Regions from separate parts of the Dyella telluris genome, predicted to be linked through region 2. Evidence: predicted binding sites of a transcription regulator. Region 2 holds the regulator's gene; each other region holds the start of a gene.
What was found. Region 2 encodes sigma-54, which starts transcription at its own class of promoters, with help from an activator protein. Its sites were predicted from a motif close to TGGCACGNGCNTTGC; they were not measured.
Positions count from the first base shown of each region.

Region 1: a site for sigma-54 is predicted at 5,959-5,973, ahead of glnA (type I glutamate--ammonia ligase). Genes of this name have one in related genera too.
Region 3: a site for sigma-54 is predicted at 3,013-3,027, ahead of flgB (flagellar basal body rod protein FlgB). Genes of this name have one in related genera too.

Region 1 covers NZ_CP060412.1:2,273,044-2,283,715, forward strand. Annotated here, with positions in the region: gene H8F01_RS10265 (efflux RND transporter permease subunit) at 1-2,238, opposite strand, end outside; gene H8F01_RS10270 (efflux RND transporter periplasmic adaptor subunit) at 2,485-3,681, opposite strand; gene H8F01_RS10275 (LysR family transcriptional regulator) at 3,827-4,777, shown strand; gene H8F01_RS10280 (undecaprenyl-diphosphate phosphatase) at 4,898-5,695, opposite strand; gene glnA (type I glutamate--ammonia ligase) at 6,020-7,435, shown strand; gene H8F01_RS10290 (autotransporter outer membrane beta-barrel domain-containing protein) at 7,817-10,672, shown strand, end outside.
Region 2 covers NZ_CP060412.1:3,246,570-3,257,241, forward strand. Annotated here, with positions in the region: gene H8F01_RS14190 (DUF302 domain-containing protein) at 1-34, shown strand, start outside; gene H8F01_RS14195 (GFA family protein) at 42-518, opposite strand; gene H8F01_RS14200 (YeiH family protein) at 583-1,608, opposite strand; gene H8F01_RS14205 (LysR family transcriptional regulator) at 1,696-2,574, shown strand; gene ptsP (phosphoenolpyruvate--protein phosphotransferase) at 2,686-4,416, opposite strand; gene H8F01_RS14215 (HPr family phosphocarrier protein) at 4,572-4,841, opposite strand; gene H8F01_RS14220 (PTS sugar transporter subunit IIA) at 4,834-5,226, opposite strand; gene rapZ (RNase adapter RapZ) at 5,270-6,169, opposite strand; gene hprK (HPr(Ser) kinase/phosphatase) at 6,173-7,123, opposite strand; gene hpf (ribosome hibernation-promoting factor, HPF/YfiA family) at 7,254-7,577, opposite strand; gene H8F01_RS14240 (RNA polymerase factor sigma-54) at 7,870-9,339, opposite strand; gene lptB (LPS export ABC transporter ATP-binding protein) at 9,487-10,206, opposite strand; gene lptA (lipopolysaccharide transport periplasmic protein LptA) at 10,210-10,672, opposite strand, start outside.
Region 3 covers NZ_CP060412.1:1,177,434-1,188,105, forward strand. Annotated here, with positions in the region: gene flgF (flagellar basal-body rod protein FlgF) at 1-181, opposite strand, end outside; gene flgE (flagellar hook protein FlgE) at 191-1,408, opposite strand; gene H8F01_RS05515 (flagellar hook assembly protein FlgD) at 1,445-2,128, opposite strand; gene flgC (flagellar basal body rod protein FlgC) at 2,146-2,574, opposite strand; gene flgB (flagellar basal body rod protein FlgB) at 2,574-2,975, opposite strand; gene H8F01_RS05530 (chemotaxis protein) at 4,406-5,335, opposite strand; gene H8F01_RS05535 (methyl-accepting chemotaxis protein) at 5,500-6,807, shown strand; gene flgA (flagellar basal body P-ring formation chaperone FlgA) at 6,804-7,496, shown strand; gene flgM (flagellar biosynthesis anti-sigma factor FlgM) at 7,590-7,913, shown strand; gene H8F01_RS05550 (flagella synthesis protein FlgN) at 7,910-8,356, shown strand; gene H8F01_RS05555 (EAL and HDOD domain-containing protein) at 8,450-9,706, shown strand.

The sequences.
Region 1 (10,672 bases), 970 kb from region 2:
TTCCGCCTTCGCCTTCTCGCGATCCACATCCGCATCGATCTGCGGCACGCTCACCTGATAGCTGGAGAACAGGCCGGCAAGCGTCGGCACCTTGGTGCTGGCCTGGATCAGGTTCTGCGTCTGCTTGTACAGCTCTTCAAAGCCCTGGTCCGAGCGATCCTCCACCTGCAGGCGGAAGCCACCGATGGTGCCCAGGCCATTCACCGGCGGGGGCGGGAAGATGGCGATGTACGCATCCTGGATGCCCATGTACTTCTGCTGCAGGGCCGCGGTGATGGCGCCCGCGGACAGCGACGGATCACGACGTTCCTCGAACGGCTTGAGCGTCACGAACACGATGCCGGAGTTGGTGCTGTTGGTGAAACCGTTGATCGACAGGCCGGGGAACGCCACCGCGCTCTCCACGCCCGGCTGCTTCAGCGCGATATCGCTCATGCGGCGGATCACGTCTTCCGAACGGTCCAGCGAGGCGGCATCCGGCAGCTGCGCGAACGACACCAGGTACTGCTTGTCCTGCGGCGGCACGAAGCCGGTCGGCACGTGGGCAAAACCGAACAGGCCGAGCACCACCAGACCGCCGTAGATCAGAAGGGCGATCGAACCCGAACGCAGGATGCGCTTCACGCCACCCACGTAACGGTTCGCACTGCTGACGAACAGGCGGTTGAACGGGCGGAACAGCCAGCCGAACGCACGGTCGATCAGGATGCTCAGCTTGTCCTTCGGTGCGCCCTGTTCCTTGAGCAGGATCGCGGCAAGCGCCGGGCTCAGGGTGAGCGAGTTGAACGCCGAGATCACCGTGGACATGGCAATGGTCAGGGCGAACTGGCGATAGAACTGGCCGGTGAGGCCGCTGATGAAGGCCGCCGGCACGAACACCGCGCACAGCACCAGCGCCGTTGCCACGATGGGGCCGGTCACTTCGTTCATGGCCTTGCGCGTCGCTTCCTTCGGCGACAAACCATGTTCGATGTGTCGTTCGACGTTTTCCACCACCACGATGGCATCGTCCACCACGATGCCGATAGCCAGCACCAGGCCGAACAGCGACAGCGCGTTGAGCGAGAAGCCGGCCAACAGCATCACGGCGAACGTACCGATCAGCGACACCGGCACAGCCACCAGCGGGATGATCGATGCACGCCAGGTCTGCAGGAACAGGATCACTACCAGCACCACCAGGGCGATGGCTTCGAACAGGGTGTGCACCACCGCTTCGATCGAACCGCGCACGAATACCGTGGGGTCGTAGACGATCTGGTAATCCACGCCCTGCGGGAAGTCCTTCTTCAGGTCCGCCATCAGTGCGCGCACTTCATCCGAAATCTGGATGGCGTTGGAACCCGGGCGCTGGAAGATCGGCAACGCCACGGCCGGCTGGTTGTTCAGCAGGCTGCGCAGCGCGTAGCTGTTGGAACCCAGTTCGACGCGACCCACGTCGCGCAGGTGCACGAACGAACCATCGGCATCCTTGCGCACGATGATGTTGGCGAAGTCGTCCTCGGTGATGAGGCGACCCTGCGTGTTGATGTTGAGCTGGAAGGCCGCGTTGGTCGGACCCGGGGGCGCATTGAGCGCACCGGCCGCCACGGTGATGTTCTGTTCCTGGATTGCATGCACCACGTCACCCGTGGTGAGCTGGCGCGAGGCCAGACGCTCCGGGTCGAGCCACACGCGCATGCTGTATTCGCCGGCACCGAAGATCTGCACGTCGCCGACGCCATCGAGGCGGGCAAGCTGATCCTTGATGTGCAGTCGCGCGTAGTTGGACAGGTACAGCATGTCGTACCGGTTATCCGGCGAGATCAGATGCACCACCATGGTGAGGTCGGGCGAGCTCTTCTGCGTGGTCACGCCGAGTCGCTGCACTTCCTCGGGCAGGCGCGGCAGTGCCTGCGACACGCGGTTCTGCACCTGCACCTGGGCGTTGTCCAGATCCGTGCCCAGCGCGAAGGTGACGGTGAGCGTCATCGCGCCGTCGCTGGTGGACTGCGAGCTGGTGTAGAGCATGCCTTCCACGCCGTTGATCTGCTCTTCCAGCGGCGTGGCGACGGTTTCGGCGATCACCTTGGGGTTGGCGCCGGGATAGGAAGCGCGCACCACCACGGTAGGCGGCACTACTTCCGGGTATTCGCTGATCGGCAGCTTGAACAGCGCAATGCTGCCCGCGATGAGGATCAGCACGGAGAGGACGCCGGCCAGAATCGGCCTGTCCACGAAATACTGAGCGAGTTTCATTGCATTCGTCCTGGTTGCTCTTGGCACCAATGCCCGCGCGAAGCGGGGACTTTGGGTGCTTGGTTTCCGGTGATCGGAGACAAAGCGGCCCTGGCCCTCTGCTCGAAACGAGAGAGTGCGTGCATTCATTTCTTGTCGCTGACTTTCCTACTCGTCATCCCTGCGGAAGCAGGGATCCAGCGCCTTTATCCACGGCGGCGGAAGTCGCTGGATTCCTGCTTCCGCAGGAATGACGATCAAGAAGATTTACTTCTGCTGCGAAGCGTTCTTGCCCGAAGCACCACCCGCCATCGCCACCTGCTTGTTCGGATCCAGGCTGCGCGTTTCCATGGCCACCTTGGTCGCGTTCACTTCCACGCCGGGGCGCACGTGCTGGATGCCGTTGACGATCACGGTGTCCTTGGCGTCCAGACCTTCGGTAACCACGCGCAGGCCGTCCAGTAGCGGACCGGTGACCACGCGGCGGTATTCCACCTTGCGGTCCTTGTCGACCACGTACACGAACTTGTTGCCAAGGTCGGCTGCCACGGCGCGGTCGTCGACCAGGGCACGCGGCTGGCGGCTGTCGCTGCGCAGCTGGATGCGGACGTACAGGCCCGGCGTGTAGCTGGAATCCGTGTTGTCGAACACGGCGCGCAGGCGGATCGTGCCGCTGCCCGCGCGCAGCTGGTTGTCGACGAAGTCCACGCGACCGGTGTGCGGAAACCCTTTTTCATCGGCCAGGGCCATCGAGATCTGCGGCGAACCGCCATGTTCGCGACGCTGGCGGTCGAACTTCAGGTAGCTGTGCTCGTCGACGTCGAAGTAGGCATAGATCGGGTCGATGCTCACCACGCTGGTCAGCACGTCATTGCTGGTGACCAGGTTGCCCGGGGTGACCAGCGCGTTGCTCACGCGGCCGTCGATCGGCGCGCGGATCTCGGTGAAGCCGAGGTTGAGCTTGGCCGCATCCAGTGCGGCGGTGGTCGAAGCCACCTGGGCCTTGGCGCTTTGCGCCGCGGTCTGCTGGCGGTCGGCTTCTTCCTTGGCGATGGCGTGCTGTTCAAGCAGGCGCTGGGCGCGTTCACCATTGGCCTGGGCCAGCACCTGGTTGGCCTTGGCTTCGGCCAGGTTGGCGTTCAGCCGGTCCACTTCGGCCTGATAGGGGCGGGGGTCGATGCGGAAAAGAAGATCGCCCTTGCGCACGATCGCCCCTTCCTTGAAGTGCACCGAGTCCACATATCCACTCACGCGGGGACGCAGCTGGATGGTGTCGACCGCCTGCAGGCGACCGGTGAATTCATCCGCGTCGTCCACCGGGCGCACCAGCACCTGGGCCACCGTGACTGCGGGAGCCGGCGGCGGGCCAGCCTGGGCATGGGTGTCGCCACTGTGGCCGAGCAAGGCCCAGCTGCCGCCCACCACGGCGACCGTGAGTACGGCAAGGATCCATCGTTTGTTCATCTTCGACTCCCGGATTGGACTCGCCGAAGTGGGGGTACCCCGACGATCAGGAGCGGAAGATTAGGTATACCATCGAGTTCAATAAATAGCTTATGATGCAACGCAATAGTGACTGCCAGTCACGAATGGGGTAACTAACAAGCCTATGGAAGACTTTGCCGCAATCTCCGCGTTTGTCCGCGTGGTCGAGGCCAAGAGCTTCGCCGCCGCGGCCGCCCAGCTGGGCATGACCCCGTCCGGCGTCAGCCGCGCCGTGTCGAGACTGGAAGAACAGCTGGGTGCCCGGCTGTTGTTCCGCTCCACGCGTTCGCTGCGTTTGACCGACGATGGGGCCTCATTCCACGCACGTTGCAAGGAAATCCTTGCCGATCTGGCGGAGGCCACCGAGGCCCTGGGCTATGCCAGCCGCAAGCCCACCGGCAAGCTGCGCATCGGCGTGCCCGCTGCTCTGGGGCGCACGGTGATCATTCCCAGACTGGCGGAATTCGAGCAGCGCTATCCGGATATCCGGCTGGAGCTGTCGATGTGCGACTACCCCTACGACCTCAACGAAGAAGGCATCGACGTGGCCGTGCGCGCGGGTCCGCTGGAGGACTCCAGCCTGATCGCCCGCAAGATCGGCTACCTGCGCAACGTCATCATCGCTTCGCCCGAGTACCTAGCGAAGCACGGCGCACCGCAAAGCATCGACGACCTGAAGAACCATCGCTGCATCAACTACGTGCAGCCCAACGGCCGGCCGCGCCAGTGGCAGTTCGATACGCCGAGCGGGCAGGTGGCGGTGGATATCGACGCGCACATCCTAATCAACGACGCCGAGTCGGTGATCCAGGCCGTGGTATCAGGCCTTGGTATCACCCAGGCGCCGAACGTCATTGCGTCCTGCATGCTGGACTTCGGCAAGCTCGAGCTGGTGATGACCGACACCATCTCCACCGGCAAGCCGGTGTGGATCGTCTATCCGCAGAAGAAGCACCTCTCGGCCCGCGTGCAGGCCTTCATCGAGTGGGTGCGCGAGGTGTTCGAGCAGACCAGCGAACCGGTCAAGCACAAGAAGCCGGTGATGGCGGCGGTGCCGGAGCGGTTGAGCGCGTAACCAAAACGGGACGCAGTCTCCGATGGTTCGAAACGCTCGTTATCCCTCACCGTCATCCCCGCTTTCGCGGGGTGACGGTGAGGTAATGGGAAAGCCTGAGGCCAATCCCCTTGTTGTCGATTACATCCCCGCCGGAATCAACAGCAGCAACGCCACGCCCAGCACGATGCGGTAGATCGCAAACGGCGTGAAGCGGTGGCTGCGGATGTAGCCGAGCAGCCACTTCACCGCCACGAAGGCCACGATGGCCGACACCACGAAACCGACGCCGAAGGCGGTCCAGTCTTCGTGGTGCGCGCCGCCTTCCTTCAGCACCTTCAGCAGCTCGTAGCCGCTGGCTGCGTACATGGTGGGAATGCCGACCAGGAAGGCGAATTCCGTGGCCGCGGCGCGGTTGCTGGTGCCGGCGAGCATGGCAGTGAAGATGGTGGCCGCCGATCGCGAGGTGCCGGGGAAGATGCCGGCCACCATCTGGGCAATGCCGACCAGGATGGCCACGCGCCAGGTCACCTGCGTGCGGTCCGGCTGGCGGGCGGCGAGGCGTTCGGCCGCGATCATCCAGATGCCGCCGATCACCAGCGCCCAGGCCACCGGCGTTACCGCCTCGGGCAGCTTGAAGCCGAGCTTCACCGCGATGAAGCCGAGCACGGCGGTGATCAGGAAGGCCACGGTGAGCTTGGCCAGGTAATCGCGGTTGGCCGGGTCGCGCCACTGGGTGAACAGCTGCCAGATGCGGCCCCAGTAGATGAAGGTGACCGCGAGGATCGCGCCCGCCTGGATGCCCACATTGAAGAGGTCCGAACGCTCGCCAAGGCCGAATTTTTCGGCGATCAGCAGGTGGCCCGTGCTGGAGATGGGCAGGAATTCGGTGATGCCTTCGATGATGCCGAGCAGGATGACGTTGATGAGATCGCTCACGGAAACTCCGACAGATGGGGCCTTACCGGTTCCATACCGGCGCAAAGCGGCATAGCTTAAGGGACCGGGATGGCGATTTCGGGGCGGCAAGGGCCGGAAGCATCTTGTCTTTGCCGATCCGTCTTTGCGCTTTCACCCGCGCGGTACCGTTCACATTGATTGCACTTGGATGGTGCATCCTAGTGGTTCAATTTAGTGCAACATGGCTATGTCAGCATGTCCGGCAACACCGTAACCTGTTGAAACATCGAGATCAAACCGCTTGGCACGCGCCTTGCTCAGACGCCTGTCGTTGTCCCACCTTTTCGCCCGTCGAGGTTGTCCATGTCGTCCGCCGTCCAGAAAGTGCTCGATCTGATCCAGGAACATGAAGTCGAATTCGTCGACCTCCGTTTCGCCGACATGCTCGGCAAGCACCATCACGTCACGTTCCCGGCCCACGCCATCGACGAGGGCACGTTCGAGGACGGCAAGATGTTCGACGGTTCGTCGATCGCCGGCTGGAAGGGCATCAACGAATCGGACATGGTGCTGATGCCCGATCCGGATACCGCCTACATCGATCCGTTCAGCGCGCACACGCAGATGGTTCTGCACTGCGACGTGCTGGAGCCGTCGACCATGCAGGCCTACGGCCGTGACCCGCGCTCCATCGCCAAGCGCGGCGAGGCGTTCCTGAAGTCCACCGGCATCGCCGACACGGCCTTCTTTGGTCCGGAGCCGGAATTCTTCATTTTCGACTCGGTCCGCTGGCAGAACGACATGGGCCGCGTGTTCTACGAAATCGGCTCCGAAGAAGCCGCGTGGAGCTCGCGCTACAAGTACGACGACAACAACACCGGCCACCGTCCGGGCGTGAAGGGCGGCTACTTCCCGGTCAGCCCGGTCGACTCGCTGGGCGACCTGCGCGCCGACATGTGCAAGGTGCTGGAATCGCTGGGCCAGGTGGTGGAAGTGCATCACCACGAAGTGGCCAATGCCGGCCAGTGCGAGATCGGCGTGAAGTTCAACACGCTGGTGCAGAAGGCCGACGAACTGATGACCATGAAGTACGTCATCAAGAACGTCGCCCACCAGAACGGCAAGACCGTCACCTTCATGCCCAAGCCCATCGTCGGCGACAACGGCAGCGGCATGCACGTGCACCAGTCGCTCTCGAAGGACGGCAACAACCTGTTCGCCGGTGACCTGTACGGTGGCCTGTCGCAGACTGCGCTGTGGTACATCGGCGGCATCTTCAAGCACGCCCGCGCCATCAACGCGTTCGCCAACTCCACCACCAACAGCTACAAGCGCCTGGTGCCGGGTTTCGAAGCGCCGGTGATGCTGGCCTACTCGGCCCGCAACCGTTCGGCCAGCTGCCGCATTCCGTACGTGTCGAGCCCGAAGGGTCGTCGCATCGAAGTGCGCTTCCCCGATCCGATGAACTCCGGCTACCTGGTGTTCACCGCGCTGATGATGGCCGGCCTGGATGGCATCATCAACAAGATCGACCCGGGTGCACCGGCCGACAAGGACCTGTACGACCTGCCGCCGGAAGAAGAGAAGAACATCCCGCAGGTGTGCGCGAGCCTGGACGAAGCGCTCAATGCGCTCGACAAGGACCGCGACTTCCTCAAGGCCGGCGGCGTGTTCACCGACGACTTCATCGACGCGTACATCGCGCTGAAGATGCAGGAAGTCACCCGCTACCGCGCCAGCACGCATCCGCTGGAGTTCCAGATGTACTACGCGCTCTGATCGCGTCGTCCATCCGGTGAAAAAAGACGGGCGCTTCGGCGCCCGTTTTTTTTGACGCCGTTATGTAGTCCCTTTTCTTGACGTGCTCTTCGCCCACTGTGGACGCCACGGCGACATTCGTCACTCTCGCTGGCGTCTGCTTCGTTGATCTACGCATGGGTCATTAGGTAGTTATGCGGTTGTTGTGATCGAGCCCTGTGTCGATGATGGCGCTTCGTGTCCAAACGACATCCGACCCGCGTTGGCTAGCGCATCGCGGTTCGACACGGGAGCAGGGCTATGGAAGAGCTTCTCGCGAAGGCAGCCGCCACGTCGTCGCCGATCCCGCGAAATACACCGGCGCATCAAAGGCACCCACTGGCGTGCGCGATAGCACGATGCATGAGGGAACGGCAGGCATGGGCGATGGCCGGGGGAGGCCTGGCCGTGGTGGCCATGCTCGTGCCAGGTCTGGGTCAGGCGCAGACGCTCGTGGGTCCTGGAACGCAAACCACCGCGGTGACCGCTGGCGCCGCCAATCCGTCGGTATTGGTGGTGGGCGGCACCACGATCAACACCGGTTCCACCATAGCTGCAAGCGTCAACGCGCAGGCAACATTGGTGTTCGATGCAAGCCAAGGACCGAGTCCGGGACCTATCGTCATCAACAACAGTAACGTGGCGATTCAGGACACGAACGGGAGTGTCTCCGTTCCGACCGCTGGTCTCACGATAAACACCAATCGGGTCGGGTTTCTTTCCTACAGCACCAACCTCAATGCGTTGGCTCCCATCACCATCGATGGTGGGGCCACGGTCAACATGACGGGTGTGGGCGCCGCCCTTGGCGCCTACGGACAGGCCAGCAGCATTTCCGGGACGAACATGGTCCTGGCGATCAGCGGAGGCGGTGCGCGTGGTGCCGTGGCGCAGGCAGGTGGAAAGATCGACCTGTATGGAAGCTCATCGAGCATCACGACGAGCGGCACCACGACGAAGCAGCTGGCTCTGGGCGCGCAGGATGCCGGTACGGTTGTCACGGTGCACGACCCGATGTCGATCACGGTGAACTCGCCAAATTCGATTGGCGTGTACATGTACAACGGCGGCATTGTCTCGCTTCCGGCAAATCAGACCTTGTCCTTCAATGTGGCATCGGGTGGCGGCAGCGAAGGGGTGGTGATCGATAACACCCAAGTGCCGGCCACTGCCATCGGCAGCGGGCTGACCCTGCTTTTCAACTACACCGGACCTCAGCCGGCTTCGCGCAATTCGTCGACGGGCGTGCTGGTGGCCAATGGCGGCAACGTGACATTGAGCAACCTGACCGTGGATGGCAACGACGCCGCCGTGGGTGTGTGGGTCAGGCAAGGCTCCAGTGCGACGCTCAGCGGTGGCACGATCAATATCAACGCCGCGAGCAACGGTAGCCCGGACATGATCAGTGGCGGGCAATTGCTCAATCCCAGCCTCAACTGGCAAGGGCCGAGCTATACGGGCTCGGGCGCGGCGCCAGGATCTGCGCTCAAGTCGGACGGTGGCACCATCACGGCTACGGGCACCCATGTTGCGGTCAACAGCACGGCCTATTCGACCGGTGGATATGCATGGTCGAGCACCAAGGCTGCCGATGGTTCCTATGCCAATGCCGTACTGAACCTCAACCAGGTCACGATCACGTCCACGGGAAAGCAGACCTACGGTTTGCTGGCACAGGACGGTGGACAAATCACCGCGGCGGGATCACAGATCAGCAACGCCGGCGGCATCGCCGCGCTGGCGCTGGCCGATTACGGCACGAGGACGCCGGCATCGCTGACACTCACTGGCAGCACCGTGCAGGCAACCGGCATCAACAGCGCCTATAGCCAACCCTTCGGCACCATCGGCCTGGATGCATCGAACAAGGCCGCGACCGGGACGAACGTGGTGACGCTGACGGGAACCACGTTGTCCAGCGAATCGGGCACGGCCATCGAAGGTACGGGGCCATTGCAGATCACGGTGCAGCAAGGTTCGAGCGTCTCCGGTGGCGATGGGCTGCTTTACGCCTATAAGAACAGTTCGGGGCAGGCGACGCTGGTGCAGCTCGATGCTTCAGGCAACAGCACGTTGGCCGGCCTCGCACAGGCGGACAGCGCCAGCACCGCCAACATCACGTTGTCGGATCATTCGAGCTGGACGGGTGAGTCCTACTACGTCACCAATGTCGACGTCGACGAGACGAGCAGCTGGATCATTCCGGCCGGGTCCGTCGTGTCACAGCAGCTGCTCAACAACGGGCTCGTGCAATTCACGGCGCCGCAGGATGGCGTCTACAAGAGTCTCTATGTGCATGACTATGCCGGTACCGGCACCCTGGGCATCAACACGTATCTTGAGGACGACAGTTCGCCGACTGACCGCCTGCTGATCAACGGTGGTGTCGCCAGCAGCCAGGGCAAGATCGCCGTGACCAACACGGGCGGTCCGGGTGCCTTGACCAGCGGCAATGGCATCCCGGTGGTCGAAGTGCTCAATGGTGGAACGACCCTGGCTTCGGCCTTCGTACTGGCGGCACCGGTGCTGGCGGGTCCGTACGAGTACACGCTGCAACGCGGCGGTGCAGCGGCAGGCACCGAGAATGACTGGTTCCTGCGTTCGACCATCAGCTGCGAAGGCAGCAGCCACCCGGCCTGTCCTTCACCGCCGTCGCCGCCGGCACCACCGGCACCACCGGCACCACCGGCACCACCGGCGCCAGCTCCTCCCTCGCCGCCTGACCCACCGGCGCCGCCGTCGCCGCCTGCACCGTCACCACCTTCGCCTCCGCCGGCACCGGAGCCGGCACCACCTGCACCACCGTCGCCACCGCCGGTGCCGGCGCCGGAAGAATCGGAACAGGGTTCACCGGTGGACGTGGTTCCGAACTATCGCCCGGAAGTGGCCCTCTACACGGCGTTGCCCGGCATGGCCATGCGCTATGGCTGGGCCATGCTGGACAACCTGCATGAGCGCGTCGGCGAAGAGGAACAACTGCGTGGTCGTGGCGACCTGCGCGAAGACAACTACCTCAACGCGCTGTGGGTGCGCGTGATCGGCGAAGATGGCAACGTGCGCGGGGCGTCGCAGAGCATCTACAACGGCAGCCCGCAGTACGACTACAACATTCAGGCCTTCCAGGCCGGCATGGATGTGTTCGCGGAAGAACATGACAACCAGCAGCGTGATCACGCGGGCCTCTACCTTGGCACCGGCCGCATTCGCAGCGACGTCACC
Region 2 (10,672 bases):
GCTGCCGCTGCTGAAACAGGCGGCGGGTGCCTGAGCACGGGCTAAGGCTGCTTGCCTTCGATGATGGATACGTGGGCAATCCAGTTGCTCTGGCGCCGCGCGAGTTTCGATGCCACGCCCTCCTCGCTGAAGCTGGCGGGGCGGTGCTGCAGCATGGCGGGGTCGATGCCATCGAGCGTGTTCACGTTGACCACGGCATAGAGCCGTTCTTCCACGGTGCAGGTCACCAGCGGTACCACGCCACAACGCACGCAGATGTGGAAATCCGCGGTTTCCGTGCCGAAGGCGTAGTGATTGACCAGCGCCGGTTCGAGCACGGTAACGGCCAGCGAGCCATCCGGTTTGGACGTCCAAGCCGCACCGTGTCGCGTGCAGAACGAGCAATCGCAGGCGCGCGCGGGAATCTCGATGGGATCGGGCTCCCATGCGAGCGTGTAGGCGATGTTTCCGCAGTGGCAATGGCCATGGAGTTGCATGGAGCGTCCTCTATCCGACGGCAGGGCGGCACCGTCGATCATGCCCGTTCCGGACAAGAAAAACCCCGCGCAAGGCGGGGCTTTGTTGCTGCAGGTCGAGCGAAGCTCAGAGCTGCCCGATCACCAGCTGCACCAGCAGGCTGCTTACCGAGACCGCTGCCCACACACCCAGGCCGAGCAGGATGGGGCGCGCACCGGTGGAAGCCATCTTGCGCAGGTTGGCGGACAGGCCGATGGCGGTCAGCGCCACGATGATCAGGAACTCGGCGGCCATGTGCAGCACCGGCTGCAGGGCAACAGGCACCAGACCGGCCGTACGCACACCCGAGGCCACCAGGAACCACAGGATGAACCACGGGAAGATCTTGGCCAGGCTGAAATCGGCGGCGCCCTGCTTCTTCTGCTTCCATGCGGTGGCGAAGGCGATGATCAGGCAGATCGGGATGATCAGCGTGGCGCGGGTCAGCTTGACGATGGTGGCGTAGTCACCGGCCTGCTTGCTGAAGCTGTAGCCCGCGGCCACCACCGACGAGGTGTCGTTGATCGCCGTGCCGGCCCACAGGCCGAAACCGAGGTCTGACAGGTGCAGCAGATGTCCAAGCAGCGGGAACAGCAGCACCGCGACCAGGTTGAACAGGAAGATGGTGGAGATGGCGAAGGCGGTGTCGTGCTCGTCCGGCTTGATGATGGGCGTCACTGCGGCAATGGCCGATCCGCCGCAGATGGCCGTACCCACGCCGATCAGGATCTTCAGCTTGTCGTGCACCTTCAGCCAGCGGCCGAGCAGCCAGGCCGTGAGGAAGGCCACGGTGATGGTTACCAGCGTCACCGACAGGGATTCCAGGCCCGTCTTGGCCACCTGATCCAGGCTCAGGCCGAAGCCCAGGGCAATGATCGACCACTGCAGCACCTGTTTGCCGGCGAACTGGATGCCCGGGGTGAATGTGCCGCCGGGGGACATCGTGTTGCGCACCAGGATGCCCAGCACGATGCCGAACACCGGGCCGCCGATCAACGGAGCCAGCTTGCCAAGGCCCAGCGCCAACAGGGCGATCGCCACGGACAGCCCTATACCGGGAAGGCGCTGGGACAGGCTGGGGGCGGTGGTGGTGCTGGCGGTAACGGCGCTCATGGGGTCTCTCCTGCAATGGGCGCATTGTCCGCTTCGTAACTCATCAAGAAAATTTTGAATTATTGATGATTTGTATAAAATAAGCTGATGATAAATATCAGCCCTCGCCAGCTCGAGGTGTTCGTGCAGATCGCACGCCTCGGCAGCGTGCGTGCGGCGGCCGAGGCACTCCATCTCACCCAGCCTGCCGCCAGCATGGCGCTGGCTGAGATGGAGCGGTTGCTGGACGCCGCGGTGTTCGCTCGCGAACGAGGGCGCCTGCGGCTCAATACGCGGGGGCGCGAACTGCTGCCGCTGGCGCAGGAGCTGCTTGAGCGTTATGCCGAGTTCGGCCGCGTGGGCAGTGGCGGTGGCGACGAGCTGGGTGGCGAGCTGCGCATCGGTGCCAGCAACACGGTCGGCAACTATCGGGTGGGCGAGCTGCTGGGCGCTTTCGTGCGGGAGCACCCGCATGTGTCCGTTCGCCTGCGCGTATCGAACACGGCCGAAATCGTTGCTGCCATGCTCGACCACGCGCTGGAGCTGGGCTGCGTCGAAGGGCCCGTGGCGCATCCGTCACTGGAGGTTCGTCCATGGCGCGACGATGCCTTGGTGGTCTGCACCTCGCCGGACCATCCGCTGGCGCGCAAGCGGCGCCTGGAGCCGGATGATTTCGCGGGCGCGCGATGGGTGCTGCGTGAGCCGGGTTCCGCCACGCGCAGCCTCAGCGAGCGCGCCCTGACCTCGTTGCCTGCCGGTGAAACGGTGCTGGAGCTGGACCAGGCCGAAGCGATCAAGCAGGCCGTGATCGCCGGGCTCGGCATTGCCTGCGTACCCGAAGTGTCGGTGATCGATGCCGTGGCCGCGGGCCGGCTGAAAGTGCTGCACACGCCGTTCCTGGATCTGCATCGCAAGCTGTCGCTGCTGCTGCATCGACAGCGTTATCGCGGCGCGCTGATCGAGGCGTTTCTGGCCAGCGCGGGTTGATCCGGCAACATCCACTGTAGGAGCGCACCCGTGCGCGACCGCAGTCTACCGGCCTCACCGTTCCGTCAGCTGATCGCGCACAAGTGCGCTCCTACAAAGAGGCCAAGGTACTCAGCCGGTAATGCTGGCCAGCAACGCCTCGGCCTCTTCATGCGTGCGTGAGCGCAGGATGCGCGGCGCGTGTGCACGCAGAATGGCGTGGTCGAGCGATGTCAGGCGATCACGCACGTGCAGCAGCTGGCTGGGGTGCATGCTGAATTCGCACAGGCCAAGCGCAAGCAACAGGGCGGTGAAGTTGGTATCGCCGCCGATTTCGCCGCAAAGGCTCACCGGCTTCTTCGCGCGCCGGCCTTCCGTGATCACGTAGGCGAGCAGGCGCAGCAGCGCCGGCTGCAGCGGGTTGTAGATGTTGTCCAGCGCATCGTTGCCACGGTCGGCGGCCAGAACGTACTGCGCCAGGTCATTGGTGCCGATGGCGAGGAAGTCCGCGTGCTCCAGCAGTGCGCGCACGTTGATGGCCGCGGCGGGCACTTCGATCATCGCGCCGAGCTGGAGTTTCTCCGGCAGGTCGATGTTCTCGCGCTTCAGTTCCTGGCGCGCCAGCTTGAACAGCGTGCGCACGGCGATGAGTTCGTCCGGCTGGGTCACCATCGGCACCAGCACGCGCACGGGGCCGTAGCAGGCGGCGCGCAGGATGGCGCGGATCTGGGTGCTGAACACGGCGGGGTAGCGCAGCGACAGGCGCACGCCACGCACGCCCAGCGCGGGGTTGTCTTCGCCGCGGATCACCAGGCCGGCCGCGTCGGCCTTGTCGGCGCCGAGGTCCAGCGTGCGAATGGTCACCGGCAGGCCGCCCATGCCGAGCACCAGGTCGCGATAGGCGATGAACTGCTCGTCTTCGGTGGGCAGGCCCTTCTGGCGCAGGAACAGGAATTCGGTGCGGTACAGGCCCACGCCGTCCGCGCCGCGCGCACGCGCCATGGCGATATCGGGCGGCATCTCGGCGTTGGCATACAGGCGCACATCCACGCCGTCACGCGTGCGCGTGGGTGCGTTCGCCAGCGTGGCCAGGCGGCGGCCTTCCGCCGCGGCCTCGCGCTGCCAGGCGCGGTAGCGGGCAAGGTCTTGCGCGGTGGGATGCACCACGGCTTCGCCGCGCTCGGCGTCCAGCAAGATCAGGTCGTCGTCGTGGATGGTGGACAACGCATCGCGCGCGCCGACCAGCATGGGCAGGTCAAGGCTGCGCGCCAGGATGGCGCTGTGCGAATAAGGGCTGCCCGAACTGGCGACGACACCGAGCAGACCGGCGCCGGCAAGATGAGCCATGTCGGCGGGCGCGATGGTGTCGGCAATGAGGATCTCGCCCACGCGCGCGGCCAGCTTGCGTTCCTCGCGGCTGGTCTGGCGCTGCAGGGCCGAGATGACGCGGCTGATGACCTGGTCGACGTCTTCCTTGCGCGAGCGCAGGTAAGGGTCGTCCATGGCCTCGAACACCGCGGCCAGGCGGTCACGCTGCTTCTTCAGCGCCGCGCCGGGGCGGTAGTGGCCGATGCGCACCAGGTCGTCCAGCCCGCGCAACAGTTCCGGGTCGTCCAGCAGCAGGCTGTGGGCGTCGATGAATTCGTTGACTTCGCGGGCCAGTGCGCCATGCAGCTTCCCCCGCAGCTCGCGCAGTTCCTGGCGGGCGGTGTCGAGTGCGTGATGCAGGCGTTCCAGCTCGACGTCGACTTCGTCTTCGTTGAGCGGGCGGGTATCGACCAGATAGCGGCTGGGCTGCACCAGGCGGGCACGGCCGAGGGCCATGCCTTTCGCTGCGGTGGTGCCTGCCAGTATCTGTCTCATGTGTGCCTTCCGTGGTGGAGCGACCCGTCCGGTCGCGCGTCGCGTCGGCATCCAGCCAACGCGTGGATTCCTGAGTGTGAACGATGGCACGACGCAGCCCACCGGGCCGTGAATACGGCCTCAGGCTGAAGCGTGCATGTCATCGTTCTACCCACTCAGGCTCCTTCGTCGAACTTGCGATCAAACAGGGCGACCACGGCGTCGATGGCGGAGGCCTCGTCCGGGCCATCCGCGCGAACGGTCAGCGGCGTGCCGATGCCTGCCGCCAGCATCATGACGCCCATGATGCTTTGCGCGTTGACTTCACGTCCCTTGCTGACCAGCCACACGGTGGATTTGAAACCCTGCACCAGCTGCACGAGCTTGGCCGAAGCGCGGGCGTGCAGCCCCAGTTTGTTCGAAACGACAATTTCTTTTTCAAGCATGGTCTATGAAAATTCCCCCGCGGCCCCCGCTGGCGGCAATCTCCGCCAGTTCGTCCAACGGTTTTTCTGCGTAATTGAGTACGCGCAGCAGCATCGGAAGATTCAGTCCCGACACGCAGCGCAACCGGACACCGATCGAGCCGAGTGACAGCCCGATGTTGCAAGGCGTCGCGCCATACAGGTCGGCGAGCACCAGCACGCCGTCGCCTTCGTCGAGCTCCCGCGCGTGCCTGGCCGTGAGCGTGCGCATCACGTCCGGGTCCTCGTGCGGGGGAACCTCGACCGCATCCACCCGCAGGGGCAGCTTGGGCAGCACATGGTGGGCGGCAGAAATCAGCGCCTGGCCGACCGCTTCGTGCGTCATCAACAGCACACCGACACTCATGACGGCGAGCCGGTCCGCTTGGTCTGGATGGACAGCATGGCTATCACTCGAGTTCGCGATGGAAGGTAAGCACGCCGCTTCGCAGCGCGCGGGAATGGGCAGCCAGTTTCTCCACCAGGTACACCGAGCGGTGGCGACCGCCGGTGCAGCCGATGGCAATGGTCACGTAGCTGCGATCGTCCGCTTCGAAGCGAGGCAGCCAGGTGTCCAGCCAGCGAGCGGTGTCGGCAAAGTATTCGGCAACCAGCGGCTGCGCATCCAGGTAGTCGCGCACGCCCGCGTCCTTGCCGGAGAGCGGGCGCAGCGTCGGATCCCAGTGCGGGTTCGGCAGGCAGCGAGCGTCGAATACGAAATCCGCATCCAGCGGCAGGCCGCGGCGGAATGCGAACGACTGGAACATCAGCGTCAGCCCGTCGGTGGCCTCGGCGTAGCCGGTGGCGATCACGCGGCGCAGCTGGTGCACGTTCAGATCGCTGGAATCGATCACCTTGTCGGCAATGGCCGATAGCGGGCGCAGCAGGCGGCGTTCTTCGGCAATGGCATCGGCAAGCGACAGGCCGCGCCAGGACAACGGGTGGCGCCGGCGCGTTTCCGAATACCGCTTGATCAGCACGTCGTCGCGGCAGTCCAGGAAAATCAGGTGCGTGTGCACGCCCACGGCGGCCAGCTCCGACAGCATGGCGGGCATGCGCTGCAGGTCTTCACCGGGATTGCGCACATCCACACCCACCGCCACGTTGCGGCGCTTGCCTTCCACATTGCGGCTCACTGCCGCCACCAGCTGCGGCAGCAGGGCGGTGGGCAGGTTGTCCACGCAGTAGAAGTCCAGGTCTTCCAATGCGCGCAGGGCAACGGTCTTGCCGCCACCGGACAAGCCGGTAAGCACGATCAGGTGGATCGCGTCAGGGCGTCGGATGGCGTTGGCGACGGTCGTTTCGCTCATGGGTCACCACGGAGGCAGCCGGCGCATCTGGTGCGCCTGGCGGTCGATGAAGGTCTGGGCCGGGTCGATGCCCTTGCTCTTGAGCACGTGGTTGCGCACGGCCGCCTCGACCAGCACGGCCAGGTTACGGCCGGGTGCCACAGGAATGGTGATCATCGGCACCGGTACCTCGAAGATCTCGCGGTGGCCGATGTCGCCGGTAAGGCGCGTGAGCCCATCGGTGTCTTCGCCTTCGCGCAACGGCTTCAGATGGATGACCAGGCGAAGGTACTTGGAGGGTTTGACCGCCGTGTGGCCGAACATCTCGCGCACGTTCAGCACGCCAAGACCGCGTACTTCCAGCAGGTCCTGCAGCAGCTCGGGGCAGGTGCCGTCGATCACGTCGGGGGCGATCAGCGTGAATTCGGTAGCGTCATCGGCCACCAGTCGGTGCCCGCGGCTGATCAGTTCCAGCGCAAGTTCGCTCTTGCCGGAGCCGGACTCGCCGGTGATCAGCACGCCAATGGAGAACACTTCGAGGAACACGCCATGCAGCGTCACCTTGGGCGCCAGCATGCGCGCCAGGTGGTACTGCATCCAGGTCAGCAGCTCGTGGCCGCGCTTGGAGCTGATCCACAGCGGCGTGTTGGTTTCTTCCGCCACCTCGCGCAGGTCGGTGGGGATGGGCTGATCCTTGGTCACGATCATCGCTACCGGCTGATAGGCGGCGATCTTGTTGATCGCTTCCCAGCGTTGGCGCGATTCCAGGCTGTCGAGGTAGTTGAGCTCCTCGGTGCCGATGATCTGGATCTTGTTCGGGTAGATGACGTTGAGATAGCCGATCAGCGACGGGCGGCGCGTGGTGGTCGCGGCCTGTTCGAGCACACGCGATTCACCGCGCATGCCGGAAACCCAGCGCAGCGCCATGCGCTCGTGAACGCTGTCATAGAGTTGTCGGGCGGTCAGCCTGTCCAAGCCATGTCCTTTGCGCCGCGGATTCAGGGCGGCCACATGCGCATTGTGCCAGTTCACACCGGCGGATGCCTTGGACAGGGGGATCGGGAGGGAACGGCCCGCCCGGGAAACGGGCGGGCCGGGGCGGGGGTCAGCCGTACAGGCGCTCGTCGCGCACGGCGCGCTGGTGCTTGTCGCAGACCTTCTCGCGGTGCTTGCGCAGCTGGGTGACCAGCTTGTCGAACAGGACATCGATGGAGACGTACATGTCGTTCTCAAGCGCTTCGGCGTGCAGGGTGCTGCCCGTGACCGATAGTGTTCCTTCGGCGCGCTGCTGCAGTTTGTTCACGGAAAGAACGATGCTCAGACTGAGGAGTCGTTCGTCGAGGCGGGTGAGGCGGTCAAGTCGACTGTTCACGTGATCCCGCAGGGCCGGGGTGACTTCAATCTGTTGACCGCTGAGCTGAACTTGCATGTTGCGCCTCCTCTGGTACTTGCCGCAGACGCGGCTGGGGTCGATGTACCGGTCGCTTATGTCGTGGCCGACACACCTTCAAAAACCCGGGAATGTCTCGATCCTCTGTTCCGGCCTCCTCACCAAGTCGGGATAGTCACTATGCGCTTTCGGTGTTCTCTTCGCGTTATGAAGACCTTCACGCGTCAGACATGACAGCTACCCGTGGGATCGTCTTACCCATGATTATGGGGACGCCTTTTTTGCCGCCAAGTTCCCCGGGGCGCTTTGCCACAGTGGCCGGATGACGTGTTCAGCCGGCGCGCTGACGTTCGCTGGAGCTGGGAATGCGCATGGCCTCGCGGTATTTGGCCACGGTGCGACGGGCAACCTGAATGCCCTTGCGGTGCAGTTCCTCCGCGATGGCCTGGTCGGACAGCGGCTTGCGCGGATCCTCGGCATCGACCAGCTTGCGCAGCATGGCCTGGATGGCGGTGGCCGACGCGCTGCCACCGTCTTCGGTGGATACGCCGCTGGAAAAGAAGTGCTTGAGTTCGAACGTGCCCCGCGGCGTGTGGATGTACTTGCGGGTAGTTACACGTGAAATGGTTGATTCGTGCATGCCCACTTCCTCGGCCACTTCGCGCAGCACCAGCGGGTGCATGGCTTCGGGGCCGTAGTCGAGGAAGGCGCTTTGCCGGCGCACGATGGCCTCGGCCACCTTGAGCAGGGTTTCCGCGCGCGATTCCAGGCTCTTGATGAGCCAGCGCGCTTCCTGCAGCTGACCACGCATCCAGCTGGCATCGGTGCCGCGTGCCTGGGCAATGAGGCCGCAGTAATGCTGGTTGAGTCCGAGCCGTGGCTGGCAGTCCGGGTTCAGGCTGACGCGCCAGCGGCCGAGGTCCTTGCGCGCGTAGACGTCGGGGGCCACGTATTCCACGGGCGTGACGTCCAGCGCGGCGCCGGGGCGCGGATCGAGGCTGCGGATCAGCACGGCGGCCGCGGCGGTGTCGTCTTCGTTCGCGCGCAGCTTGCGGGCCAGGCGCGCGATGTCGTTGCGTGCCAGCAGTTCCAGTTCGGTGTCCACGATGCGCAGGGCGAGATCGCGGTGCGGCGTATCCGGATCGAACTGTTGCAGCTGCACGCTCAGGCAGTCGCGCAGGTCCACGCTGGCCACACCGGTAGGATCGAAACGTTGCAGCGTGTGCCGCACGTATTCCACTTCCGCCGTGGTCGCCTTCAGGTCGGCCGGCAGGGCCGCGATGAGCGACTCCATGCTCTCGGTAAGGTAGCCGTCCGGATTGAGCGCATCGATGAGCACCGCCGCGATGGTGCGGTCGCGTACGCTCATGTGCGTCAGGTTGAGCTGCCAGAGCAGGTGTTCCTGCAGGGTTTCCGCCGCGGCGTTCTGCGGTTCGAAGCCGTCTTCGTCCGGGTTGCTGCTGCGCGAGGCGGCGCCGCTGCCGTTGGAGAAGTCCACCGGGTCGTCGCTGCCGCCGTCGGAGTCGGCCTCGCCCCATTCGGGGGCCTCGGCATCGTCCACGGTGTCGCTGCTGCTGGAGCTGGACGAGCTCGCGGGAATGGATTCCAGCGGTTCGCGCTCGTCACTGTCGAGGTTGTCCGGGTTGTCCTCGGAGAACTCGAGCAAGGGGTTGCTTTCGGCTATCTGGCGAAGTTCCGCCTCCAGCTCAAGCTGTGACAGCTGCAAGAGGCGAATGGCCTGTTGCAGCTGTGGGGTCAGCGTGAGCTGCTGATTGAGGCGAAACTGCAGTCCGGGTTTCATGCCAGGCGGTCGGGATGAACGTGAAGATCATCCTAACTCGTGACCCCGGGGTCGGCCATAGGTCTGAGAGCCAGTGAGCTGGTTCAGCAGCCGAATCGCGTACTACCTCAGGTTTATTCCTGAGGTAAGCCCCCGGGGTGCCAGGGGTTACAGGCGGAATTCGCGGCCAAGGTAAACCTCGCGGACCTTTTCGTCGGCAAGGATGTGTGCCGGCGTGCCGCGTGAGAGCACTTCACCATCGTTGAGGATGTACGCGCGGTCGCAGATGCCCAGCGTTTCGCGCACGTTGTGGTCGGTGATGAGCACGCCGATACCGCGCTCTTTCAGGTGCCGCACGATGCGCTGGATTTCGCCCACCGAAATGGGGTCCACGCCCGCGAACGGCTCGTCCAGCAGCATGTAGCGCGGATGCGCGGCCAGCGCTCGCGCAATCTCCACGCGACGACGCTCGCCGCCGGAAAGGCTGATGCCCTTCTGGTCGGCGATGTGCGCGATCTTCAGCTCGTCCAGCAGGCTTTCCAGCTCGTTGGCACGGCGTTTTTCGTCCCAGCCTTCGCGCAGCTCCAGCACCGCCATGATGTTGTCGGCGACGGTAAGGCGACGGAACACCGAAGCCTCCTGCGGCAGGTAGCCGATGCCGAGCTTGGCGCGCTGGTGCATGGGCAGGCCGGTGATGTCCTGCTTGTCCAGCTTGATCACGCCGGCGTCGGCTTCGATCAGGCCCACCACCATGTAAAAGCAGGTGGTTTTGCCGGCGCCGTTGGGGCCGAGCAGGCCGACCACTTCGCCTTCGCGGATGGAGAAGGCGAAGTCGCGCACGACCTGGCGTGCCTTGAAGCTTTTTTGCAGACCTTCAGCGGAAAGCATCGATCAATGACCCTCGGCCGGCTTGGGCGCAGGTTGCTGCCCGGCGGGTGGCGTGGCGGGCTTGGGCGGCGTGCCAGCGGGGGCCGGAGCGCCGGGCTTCGGCTTGGGCAGGATGATGCCGTGGACCAGCCCGTCGCCACCGGCCTCGCCCGTGATCAGGCTGGTGTTGGTGTCGTAGGTGAGCTTGTCGCCGTGGAATTCGCCACGACCCTGCTGGCGCACCACGGCGTTGGTGGTCAGCACCGCGATGCCGTTGATGTTGTCGTAGTCGAGCGTCTGGGCGTCGCCCTGCATCAGGTTGTTGTTCTCGTCCAACTGCTGGATGTGCGCGGGGTTGCCGGTGACGACAATGCGCGCGAGCTGCTGGTCGCCGTCCATGTAGAGCTTGGCGAGATCGCCCGTGAGCACCATGGTGCCCTGTACCGCCCTCACACTGCCCTTGAGCGTGCTGACGGTGTTGGGGGCA
Region 3 (10,672 bases), 2.1 Mb from region 2:
CCTGCGCCACCGCGTTGATACGCGACGGCGTGCCATCGCCCAGCACCGGCACGCTCTGGAAGGCCGTGAGCTGGCTCTTGAAGCCGACCGTGGACGCGTTGGCCAGGTTGTGGCTCACCGCGTCCTGGGCACGCATGATCTGCGTGGCCCCGGTCATTGCGACGTAGACGGAACGGTCCATGGCGGTCTATCAGCGCGAGACAGCGTTGAACAGCGAGGACGCCAGCGTGTTGTCGGTGGACAGCACCTGCGCGTTGGCCTGGTAGTTGCGCTGCGCCTGGATCATGTTCACCAGCTGCGCCGTGGTGTCGGCCGTGTTGGAGCTTTCCAGCTCACCCGACTGGATGGTGCCGTACTCGCCCGCGTTGGCCGTGCCCCAGGTCGCCGGGCCCGAATCCGTGCTCGACGCCCAGGTGGTGTTGCCCAGCTGGCGCAGGCCCTGCACGTTGGCGAAATTGGCAATCGCCACCTGGCCGATCTGCGTGCTCTGGTTGTTGGAGTAGGTCGCGGTGACCACGCCCTGCTGGTCGATGTCGATGCCCGACAGCGTGCCGGCCTCGAAACCGTTCTGCACGATGGGGCCCGCCGAGTAGTCGGTACCGTACTGCGTGGTGTTGGTCACATTCAGCGACAGTGCCAGCGGTGCGGAACCATTGCCGAGAGTGACCGAATTGAAGGCCAGCGTGCCGTTGGTCGGCGTGGTGAGCTTGCCGGTGCTGTCGAAGGTCATCGACTGCGTGCCGGCGCTCTGGCCGTCCACATACAGGTTGGCGTCCCAGGTGTTGGTGCCGGTCTTCACGTAATAGACCGTCGCCTGATGCGAGCCACCCTGCGAGTCGTACACGGTCACCGGGGCGGCATTGTTGTAGCTGGTGGAGTCGCTGGTGCTGAACGCGGTGGTCGGCGCGGTGGCGCTGGCCGGCAGGTTGGAGGTCAGCGTGATGGACGACGTGGCCGTGGCGTTGCTCTGTGCCGCCTGCCAGCTGAAGTCCTTCAGCGTGCTCATGTCGAAGCCGCCGTTGCCGTTGGGCGGGTAGATCTGCAGCTTCGCGCCATCGGGCGTGGTCACGTAGCCGTTGGAGTTCTTCTCGAAGTCGCCAGCGCGGGTGTACTGCACGCCGCTGCCGTTGTTGACGGCGAAGAAGCCGTTGCCGTTGATGGCAAGGTCAAGGCTGTTGCCGGTGGTCTGCAGGTCACCCTGGTTGAACTGCTGGGCCACCTTCTCAAGCGTAACGCCACTGCCGACGGCGGTGGAATTGAGGTTGAGGCCGGTGACCGCAAAAATGTCCGCAAACTCCGCGCGCGAACCCTTGAAGCCGGTGGTGTTCGCGTTGGCGATGTTGTTGGCGATGACGTTGAGATCGGACTGGGCAGCGTTGATGCCGCTGAGCGCCGTATTGAGTGCCATGTTCGTTTACCTCGTGAGGAAATGACGCGCGACGCGTCAGAGAATCTGTGCGACCTGGCTGAGCGACACACCGCCCACGCCCGCGACCTGCAGGTAGGTGCCCAGCGTGCTGCCGCCGTAACCCACGCCTGTCACTGAACCCGCCACATAGGTGTCCAGCGACGCACTGCCCGTGGCGGCCTTGAGCGTGTACGTGCCCGAGGCCACCGCATTGCCGTTGTCATCCGTGCCATCCCAGCTGAACTGCTGGAGACCCGCGCTCTGCGTGCCCATGTCGATGTTGCGAACCACATTGCCGCTGCTATCGAGCACCTGCACGGTGACGCTGCCGGTGGCGGTGACGTTCACCGCACCCTTCACCGCATCGCTGCCGTCGTACGTCGCGGAGCTGCTGGGCACCATGACCTCGCGACCGACCAGGTTCGAGGAGCTCAGCACCTGCGAGGTCTGCATGGCCGAGCTCACGTTGGAGCTAAGCGTCTGCAGGTCGGTATCCAGCTGCTGCGTCGAAGAAAGCTGGCTGAACTGCGCCATCTGCGAAACGAACTGCGAGTTGTCGACCGGATTGGTCGGGTCCTGCGCCTGCAGCTGGGCCGTCATCAGCTTGAGAAAGTCGGCCTGCGTCATGGTGCTCGACAACGCCGAGTTGACGCTGGTCGAGCTACTCGAGCTGCTGGAGCTTCCGGTATTGGTAGTGTTGGTGCTGGGAATCGTGGTCACGTGGGTTTCCTCCCGGCTTACTTGCCGAGGTCGAGGGTCTTGAGCATCAACTGCTTGGTGGTGTTCATCGCCTCGACGTTGTTCTGGTACGAACGCGATGCGGTGATCATGTTCACCAGCTCGTCGATGGGATTGACGTTGCTGCCGTACACGTAGCCGGTGGCATCGGCCATCGGATTGCCCGGCTCGTAATGCGCCTGCACGTCGGCCTGGCTTTCGGTAACGCCCTTCACCTGCACGCCGACCGCGCTGTCCGCATCGGCGCTCTTGGCGCTGCCGATGGCCTTCTGCACGGCGGCGAACAAGGGTTCCTTCGCGCGATAGGCGCCCTCGGGCGTGCCCGACACGCTGTCGGCATTGGCGAGGTTGCTGGCCACGGTGTTGAGCCGCAGCGACTGCGCTGCCATGCCCGAGCCCGCGACATCGAAAATCTTGAAGAGGGACATCAGCCCTGGCCTCCGGTAATGGCCGTACGCAGCATGTGGATCTGCGCCGTGATGAAGGAGAGGCTGGCCTGGTAATGCACGCCGTTGGCGGCGAAGTTCGCCTGCTCCACCTGCGTATCCACGGTGTTGCCATCCATCGACGGCTGCGTGGGCGTGCGGTACGCCAGCTTCTTGGCGGCTTGCGCCTGCGGATCGATCTGGCCCTGCTGCGTGATCGTCATCGGCAGGTTGCTGCCGGTGCCGCTGGCGCTGGCCAGCGCCTTCTTGAAATCGACGTCGCGCGCCAAGTAACCCGGCGTGTCCGCATTGGCCAGATTGCTCGCCAGCACCTCGCTGCGCTTCTGCCACATGTCGAGTGCCTGCGTGTGCAGACCGAACAGGTTGTCGTTGATCGAACTCATCGCTCACTCCTGCGGCGGGGGCCGCGGGAGGGTTTGAGCAATTTGCGTGCCACTGTCTTCACATGACCCGGGAGGCCGCGTGGCTGTTGGGTTTGCGGGGTTTATGCCGCGGGGGTTCGGGTGGGTATGTCGGAAAGTCGACGCGGGTGGTAGCGGCTTTCTGGCGCGCGGGGGATGGGGCCTGGGCGGCCTGCTTTCTTGGCTCCCTCTCCCCTTCGGGGAGAGGGCTGGGGTGAGGCGTGGGTGCTCGCCTCACCGTTAGACAGGAACCGTGATCCTAGCGAGGCGCTTTGCAACATCCGAAGGGCTGGTCTAGCTGGGATCCAGTGACTTGGCTCTGGCCTTCGGTATGCGGTGATTCGGCCAGGTTGCCGCTTACGCAGCGGGGGCGTTTCGACCTCCTGCCGGAGGCCGAGTCACTTTTCTTTTGCTGGCCCAAAAGAAAAGTAACCCAAAGAAAATGGCCTTAAAGGCTGGCAGCATGCCGATGGGATAAGCCCGAACGGCTGAGGAACGTTGTTGCTTGGCAACCTCCGCCTCTACACAGCGGGTACAACAAAGCGCTTCGCAACGCGCCCAAGCGCAGAGGGCTTAACGCGGAGCGTCGTGCCGCTGCGCGGCACCTCCTTCCATGCCCGTAGGGTGTTCACGTTGAACATCCCCTGTCGCTCGTCCTCTCCCGTTCGGGAGAGGACTGGGGTAAGCACTGAGGTGAGAAAGCACCGGGCTTAGCCGTGCGAGAGACCTGCTGTAGGAGCGAACTTGTGCGCGACCGCAGCGCCATGTCGATACCGCTCCGTCAGGTGGTCGCGCACAAGTGCGCTCCTACAGAAAAGCCCGTGCCGGATACGGCGTCACAGCGAGAGACTCCATGTGCAGTGCAGTGGCACGAGTCGCGAACAGGGTTTGCTCCCACCGACAAGACAAGCCGGGAGGCAATACGCCACCGCGCCTTGCGGCGCGATGTGCAGCGCAGCTGCACGAGCCTTCGGCTCAGGCTCTGGCTCTGGCTTTTGACCTACCCGCCCCCTTGAGCGGCGGTGAGGGGCGGACGACAGGCCCGCAGGGGGATCGGCAAGGATGCCGATCCCTTTTCGACAGGACAGGGACGTCCTGTCGAAAAGCCCGGCCGACCCTCGCGGACTGGCCGGCTTCACCGGCCAGCGCCGCGATGGGGGTGCCTTTCTCTTTGGTTACTTTCTCTTGGGCAAGCAAGAGAAAGTGACCCGGCCTCCGGCAGGAGGTCGGAACGCCCGCTGCGTAAGCGGCCAGGTCGCGGTAGCGCTAAGCCCGAAGGCCAGGAACAAAGTCATTGGACCCCTGCCTACGCAGGGGTGACGGCTAAAGAAGGAGTGAGGCAAGACTTGCCCCTCACCCCAACCCTCTCTCCGGAGGGGAGAGGGAGCAAAGAGCAGCGGGCCAGCGCCCCCTCAAAACCGCTCTAACGTCCCCGGCATCAAATCCAGCACCGCCTGCGCCAACACATCCGGCTGGAACTTCGCCACGAAGCGATCCGCGTTCACCTCGCGCACCATGGCTTCATTGAAGATGCCGCTGATCGAGCTATGCAGCACCACCTTCAGCGAGCGCAGCGCCGGTGTCTCGCGGATGGCGCGCGTCAGCGCGTAGCCGTCCATGCGCGGCATTTCGATATCCGATACCACCAGGGTCACGCTTTCCTCGCCCTGCGCCTGGGCAATCGCCTCCAGACGCTCCAGGGCTTCGCGTCCGTCCTGGGCGACCACGCATTCCACATCCATCTGGCGGAACAGGTTCACCAGCTGGTTGCGGGCCACCAGTGAGTCGTCCACCACCATCACGCGGCGCGGCTGCAGGTCATGCACACGGGCAATGCGCTGCATCGGTTCGGAGAGTTCGGTGCGGGTGGCATTGAACGTGGCCAGTACGTGCTCTACGTCCACCACCGCGATCAGGGCGCCATCCACGCGGGTCACCGCATTGACCCGGCTGCCGAAGCCCAGCGCGGCGGCGGGAGCCGCCAGGGATTCGCCGGCGCAGTGAACCAGGCGCTGCGGCTCAGCCACCAGGAAACCCTGCACGCTGCGGCTGAACTCGGTAACCATCAGGTGGGCCGAGGACACGTCGCGCAACGAGGGGTAACCCAGCGCCACGGCCAGGTCGATCACCGGGATGGTGGTGCCGCGGTAGTCGCAACTGCCGGCAATCAGGGGATTGGCGTCGGGCATGCGCTCCATCGGCGGGCGGCGCATGACCTCCCTCACCTTGAATACGTTGATGCCGAACAGCTGCTCGTCGCCCATCCGGAACAGCAGCATCGCCACCCGGTTGTGGCCTGCCAGCTTGGTCTGCTGCTCTACCTTGTCCATCCACGCAGTCATGCGTTTTCCTCGCCGCGGCCCTGCCGCCTTTACTCCCCGCGTATCGGCCGCGACGGCGCCGGCTTGAGGGGGTGCCAACGGCGGTGGCACGTCGCTTGCTTCTCAAGTTCCGACATTTGCCGCCGATGCCGGGGGCGACCCTTTTAGGAAGGAACGATCCACCCATGAGCCTCATCTGGAGCCAGCATCTCGCCGACCTCGCCCGCGCCGCCGCGGCAGGGGACAAGGCGCAGGTCGCCCAACTGTCCGCCCGCCACCCGCGCGCCGCGCAGGCGTTGGCCCCGTTGCTGGCGGCCGTGTCCACGCAGCGACCGCCGGCGGCCGTCGCCCTGCAGACCATGGAACAGCTGGGCCTGGTGCTCGGCTCGGCCCAGCAGCTGGCGCGCGAGCAGGCCTCCATGCACCAGTCGGCACAGGAAAGCCGCGACGACGTCGGCCGTTTGACGGACGGCAGCGCCGGAATCTCGACGTCACTGCAGCAAATCGCCACCGGCCTGGATTACGCACGTCAGACCGGTGAAAGCAGCGAGCGCAGCGTGAGCGAGCTGGATGGCCAGCTGCGCCTGCTGCGCACCGCGCTGTCGGCCATGAATCGCAACCAGAGCAAGCTGGCCGAACAGGTCGCCCAGATCCGCAAGCTCACCGGCGTGGTGCAGGAGATCGCGCACCAGACCAACCTGGTGGCGCTCAATGCCGCCATCGAAGCCGCCCGTGCCGGTGAAGCCGGGCGCGGCTTTGCCGTGGTGGCGGACGAGGTGAAGCAGCTGGCCGAAAAGACCAGCCAGGCCACCGGCGAAATCGAAGGCGTCACCAGCTCCATCGGTGACTTCTCCCAACAGTTGGATGGCGACGTGCAGCAGGGCCTGCAGCGCCTGGACCGCGCACAGGGCGGCCTTACCCAGACGGAAACCTCGCTGCGCGACAGCGGCGAAGCGCTGCGCCAGATCGGCGAGCGCATCGGCGGCATGCACAAGAACCAGGATGCCCAGCACGCCCGCGCCGTGGCTGCTCAGGCCGCCCTGGGCGCGTGGCACCGCCGTTCGGCCGAAGCCACGCGTCAGTCCGAGGCCCTGAGCCGCGGCGCCCTGCTCGGCCATCGTCTGGCGCTGGACTGGCTGGAATCGGAAAGCGGCGAAGATCCGGCCAGCCTCAGCCTGACCGTGCGCGAAGCCGCGCAGGGGCTGCGCCAGGCCATGGAGCTGGCCCTGCAGGAACCGGCCGCCCTCGACCGCCGCTGGTTCGATACCCAGGCGCTGGCCCGCACGCTTGAACGCCTTACCGCCAGCCGTGCCGGCAGCCCTGCCGCCCACGCGCTGAGCGCCGCCGGCTCCCGCCTGCGCGAACAGGGCAGCAGCTTCGCCACCCTGCTGTGTGACGGCCAGCTCGACCAAGCCGGCCAGGTGATGACGCAGCTGGAAGGCGAACGCGAAACCCTGCTCGCCCAGCTCAACGTGCTGCTGGCCGACCTGTGATCCGCCGCGTACTGGCCTCCCTGCTGCTCGGTGCCCTCGTGGTGCCCGCCCATGCCGCGGAGCCGGCACAGGCGGCGCGCGCGATGGCCGAGCAGTGGTTGCGCGGCCAGTACGCCACGCCCGGCAGCCGGGTGGTGGCCCAGGCAGCAGAACTGGACACGCGCACGCTGGAACTGGCGCCGTGCCCCGCCGCACTCAACGCCAGCCTGCAGAACGGCGCCCGCCTGATGCCCCGCATGACCGTGCTGGTGCGTTGCCCCGGCGCCGATGGCTGGACCCTGCACGTACCGGTACAGCTTCAGGTGTTCCGCCAGGTGCTGGTGCTGGTGCACCCGCTTCAGCGCGGCGACGGCGTCCGCGCGGACGACGTGCGCATGGAAGAACGCGACATCACGCGACTGGGCTACGGCTTCGTCAGCGACCCGGCGGAGCTGGAAGGACGTACCCTGTCGCGCGCCCTGGGCGTGGGCAGCATCGTCACCCCGTCCGCCCTGGGCGGGCGCAGCGCCGTGAAAGCGGGAGATCAGGTTCAGCTGGTATCCCGCCTCAACGGCATCGAGGTCCGCGCCAGCGGCGTCGCACTGGGCAGCGGGGACAGCGGATCGCGCCTGCGGGTACGCAACGGCAGCTCCGGCAAGGTGATCGACGCCATGGTGATGGCGCCAGGCGAGGTGCTGGCCCTGCCATGACCCCGTACTGAGCGACCGACCGACCGATTAAAGTTTGTGGCCAGCCGGCCGATCCTGTGAACAACAGGGCCAGATATCCAAGAGAACGGACCCATGAATACCACCATCTCAAACAACGGCTTGCCGAAGCTTCCCCAGCCCGCCACGGGTCAGGGCAGCAGTTCCACGCAGAGCCCCGCCAGCACGACGTCCACCGACGCCGCGACCGGCAGCACGGGCACGAACGACCGCGTGCAGCTGACCGACTCCGCCCGCGCACTGCAGGAAGCAGCCCGCACCACCAGCGGAGCCACCATGGACACCAAGAAAGTCGAGCAGATCCGCCAGGCGCTGGCGAACGGCACGTACAAGGTCGACGCCGGACGCATCGCCGATCGCATGATGTCCCTCGAAACACAGATGAACGGCAAATCATGAACCCCTCGCTGCAAGCCGAACTGGACCATGCCCTGACGGCCGCGGTCGAGGAGATGCGGCTGGCAGTGGGCCAATTGATGGACGCGCTCCATGCCGAGCGCACCGCCCTGGAAACGGCTGACGTCGACACGCTCAATCAGGCTGGCGCCAGCAAGCACGAACTGATGCTGCGGCTGGAACAGCTGGACAGCGAACGCGTGCAGCTCAGCCAGGGCGCACCGGAGGCCAGCCGCGCGCTGGCGCCGAAATGGCAAGAAGTCCTGCAGTCGCTGCGCGCCTGCCAGCAGCTCAACCAGCGCAACGGCACCCTGGTGGGTATCCGTCTGCAGCAGGTGCGCAAGGCGCTGGCGGTGCTGACCGGCAACGAGACGGAAGCTAGCGTGTACGGCCGCGCGGGAGACCTGCGCACGAGCCTGCGCTCGCAGACCCTCGCCGAAGCCTGATGTAGCAAAACGCGCGTGCGGCCTTGCCTCATGCGTGTGTATTTGAAAGCGGCAACCGCCGTCCCCCCACCATCGTCAAGACGTCGATCGATCATGAGCGAAGCTGCGGTCATCTCCTCCGCCCAAGACGCCACCGCCGGCAGCGAACTGCCGTTGCCGGTCATTCGTCTGCCGATGCTGGACAACAAGCGCGAACTCTTCGCGTACGAAATCGTGTTCCAGGACGCCGCCGAAAGCGAAGACGCGCTGATGCGGCGCGCGCTCGCCACGATTACCGACGGCGCCCTCGCCCGCCTCGTGCGCGGCAACCGCACCTTCCTCAAGCTCACCCACGAGCTGCTGATGGAAGAAACCGACGTGCTGCAGCACCAGCCGCGCTTCGGCGTACTGCTGATGCCCGAAGCCGCGGCCGATCCTGCCCTGGTGGAACGCCTGGCGCGCATGGCGCAGCGCGGCTGCCCGCTGATGCTGGACGCCGGCGACACCACGCTGGAATTCAACCCGGCCGTCGAGCCCCTGCTGAAGATCGTGCAGTTCGTGCGCCTCGATGCCAGCAAGCTCGATCCCGCGACGCTGCGCTCGCGCAGCGAATACCTGCATGCGCGCGGCACCCACGTAGTGGCCGGCCACGTGGACGACCACGACACCTACCATCGCTGTGAGTCGCTGCCGCTCCAGGCGATCCAGGGCCAGTTCCTGCTCAAGCCCGAACCGGTTGCCGTGCCCGTGCTGGCCGCCAGCCGCCTGAGCCTGCTGCGCCTGATGAAGGCCCTGCAGGAAGGCAATCCGGGCCCGGTGGAGCTTGGCCAGATCGTGCGCGACGACGCCATCCTCAGCTACAAACTGCTCGGTTGCGTGAACTCCGCGTACTTCGCCCTGCCGCGTCAGCTCAAGTCAGTGCAGCAGGCCGCCATCTTCTTCGGCGCGGCCCGCCTGCGTAACTGGATCTACACCATGGCGCTGAGCGGCACCGGTGATCGTCCGCCGGAACTGCTGCGCGCCGCCCTGATTCGCGCACACATGGCCGAGAAACTGGCACAGGGCATGCCCGCCGAACAGCGCGAAATGGCCTTCACCGCCGGCCTGTTCTCGCTGCTCGACGCGATGATGGAAGCGCCGATGGATTTCGTGCTGTGGCATCTGCCGCTGGCGCGCGAGATCAGCACCGCGCTGCTGGAAAACAAGGGCCCGTTCGCGCAGTTGCTGGACCAGATCCGCGCGTGGGAAGCGGGCAACCTTCGCGGAGGCGAGGCGCAGCCGCAGGTGATTCGTCGCATGGCGGCGATTTACCTGGAAGCGACGCAGTGGGCGGATCACGTTTACGCGTTTGCGGATCAGCGGCCGAACTGAGGTTTGCGTTTTTCCTTGGCGGGGTATTCGTTCTCGCCACGTCGCTTCATAAGAGCCGTCATTCCTGCGGAAGCTGGAGGCGCTTTTCAACCGCCGTAGGGCGGGTCATTCAGTGCCTTTGCTCGTGGCCTCCGGTCTCGTGCGATACCGCCAGGTTGCCGCTTACGCAGCGGAGGCGTTTCGACCTCCTGCCGGAGGCCGAGTCACTTTTCTTTGCTGGCCCAAAGAAAAGTAACCCAAAGAAATGGCCTTAAAGGCTGGCAGCATGCCGGTGGGATAAGCCCGAACGGCTGAGGAACGGTGTTGCTTGGCAACCTCCGCCTCTACACAGCGGGTACTGCAATGCGCTTCGCAACGCGCCATAGCGCTGAGGACTTAACGCGGAGCCTCGTGCCTCTACGAGGCACATCCTTCCTTGCCACTAGGGTGTTCACGTTGAACATCCCCTGTCGCTCGTCCTCTCCCGTTCGGGAGAGGACTGGGGTGAGCACTGAGGTGAGAAAGCACCGGGCTTAACTGTGCGAGAGACCTGCTGTAGGAGCGCACTTGTGCGCGACCGCAGCGCCATGTCGATACCGCTCCGTCAGGTGGTCGCGCACAAGTGCGCTCCTACAGAAAAGCCCGCGCCGGATACGGCGTCACAGCGAGAGACTCCATGTGCAGTGGCACGAGTCGCGAACAGGGTTCGCTCCCACCGACAAGACAAGCCGGGAGGCAGTACGCCACCGCGCCTTGCGGCGCGATGTGCAGCGCAGCTGCACGAGCCTTCGGCTCTGGCTCTGGCTTTTGACCTACCCGCCCCCTTGAGCGGCGGTGAGGGGCGGACGACAGGCCCGCAGGGGGATCGGCAGGGATGCCGATCCCTTTTCGACAGGACACGGATGTCCTGTCGAAAAGCCCGGCCGACCCTCACGGACTGGCCGGCTTCACCGGCCAGCGCCGCGATGGGGGTGCCTTTTCTTTTGG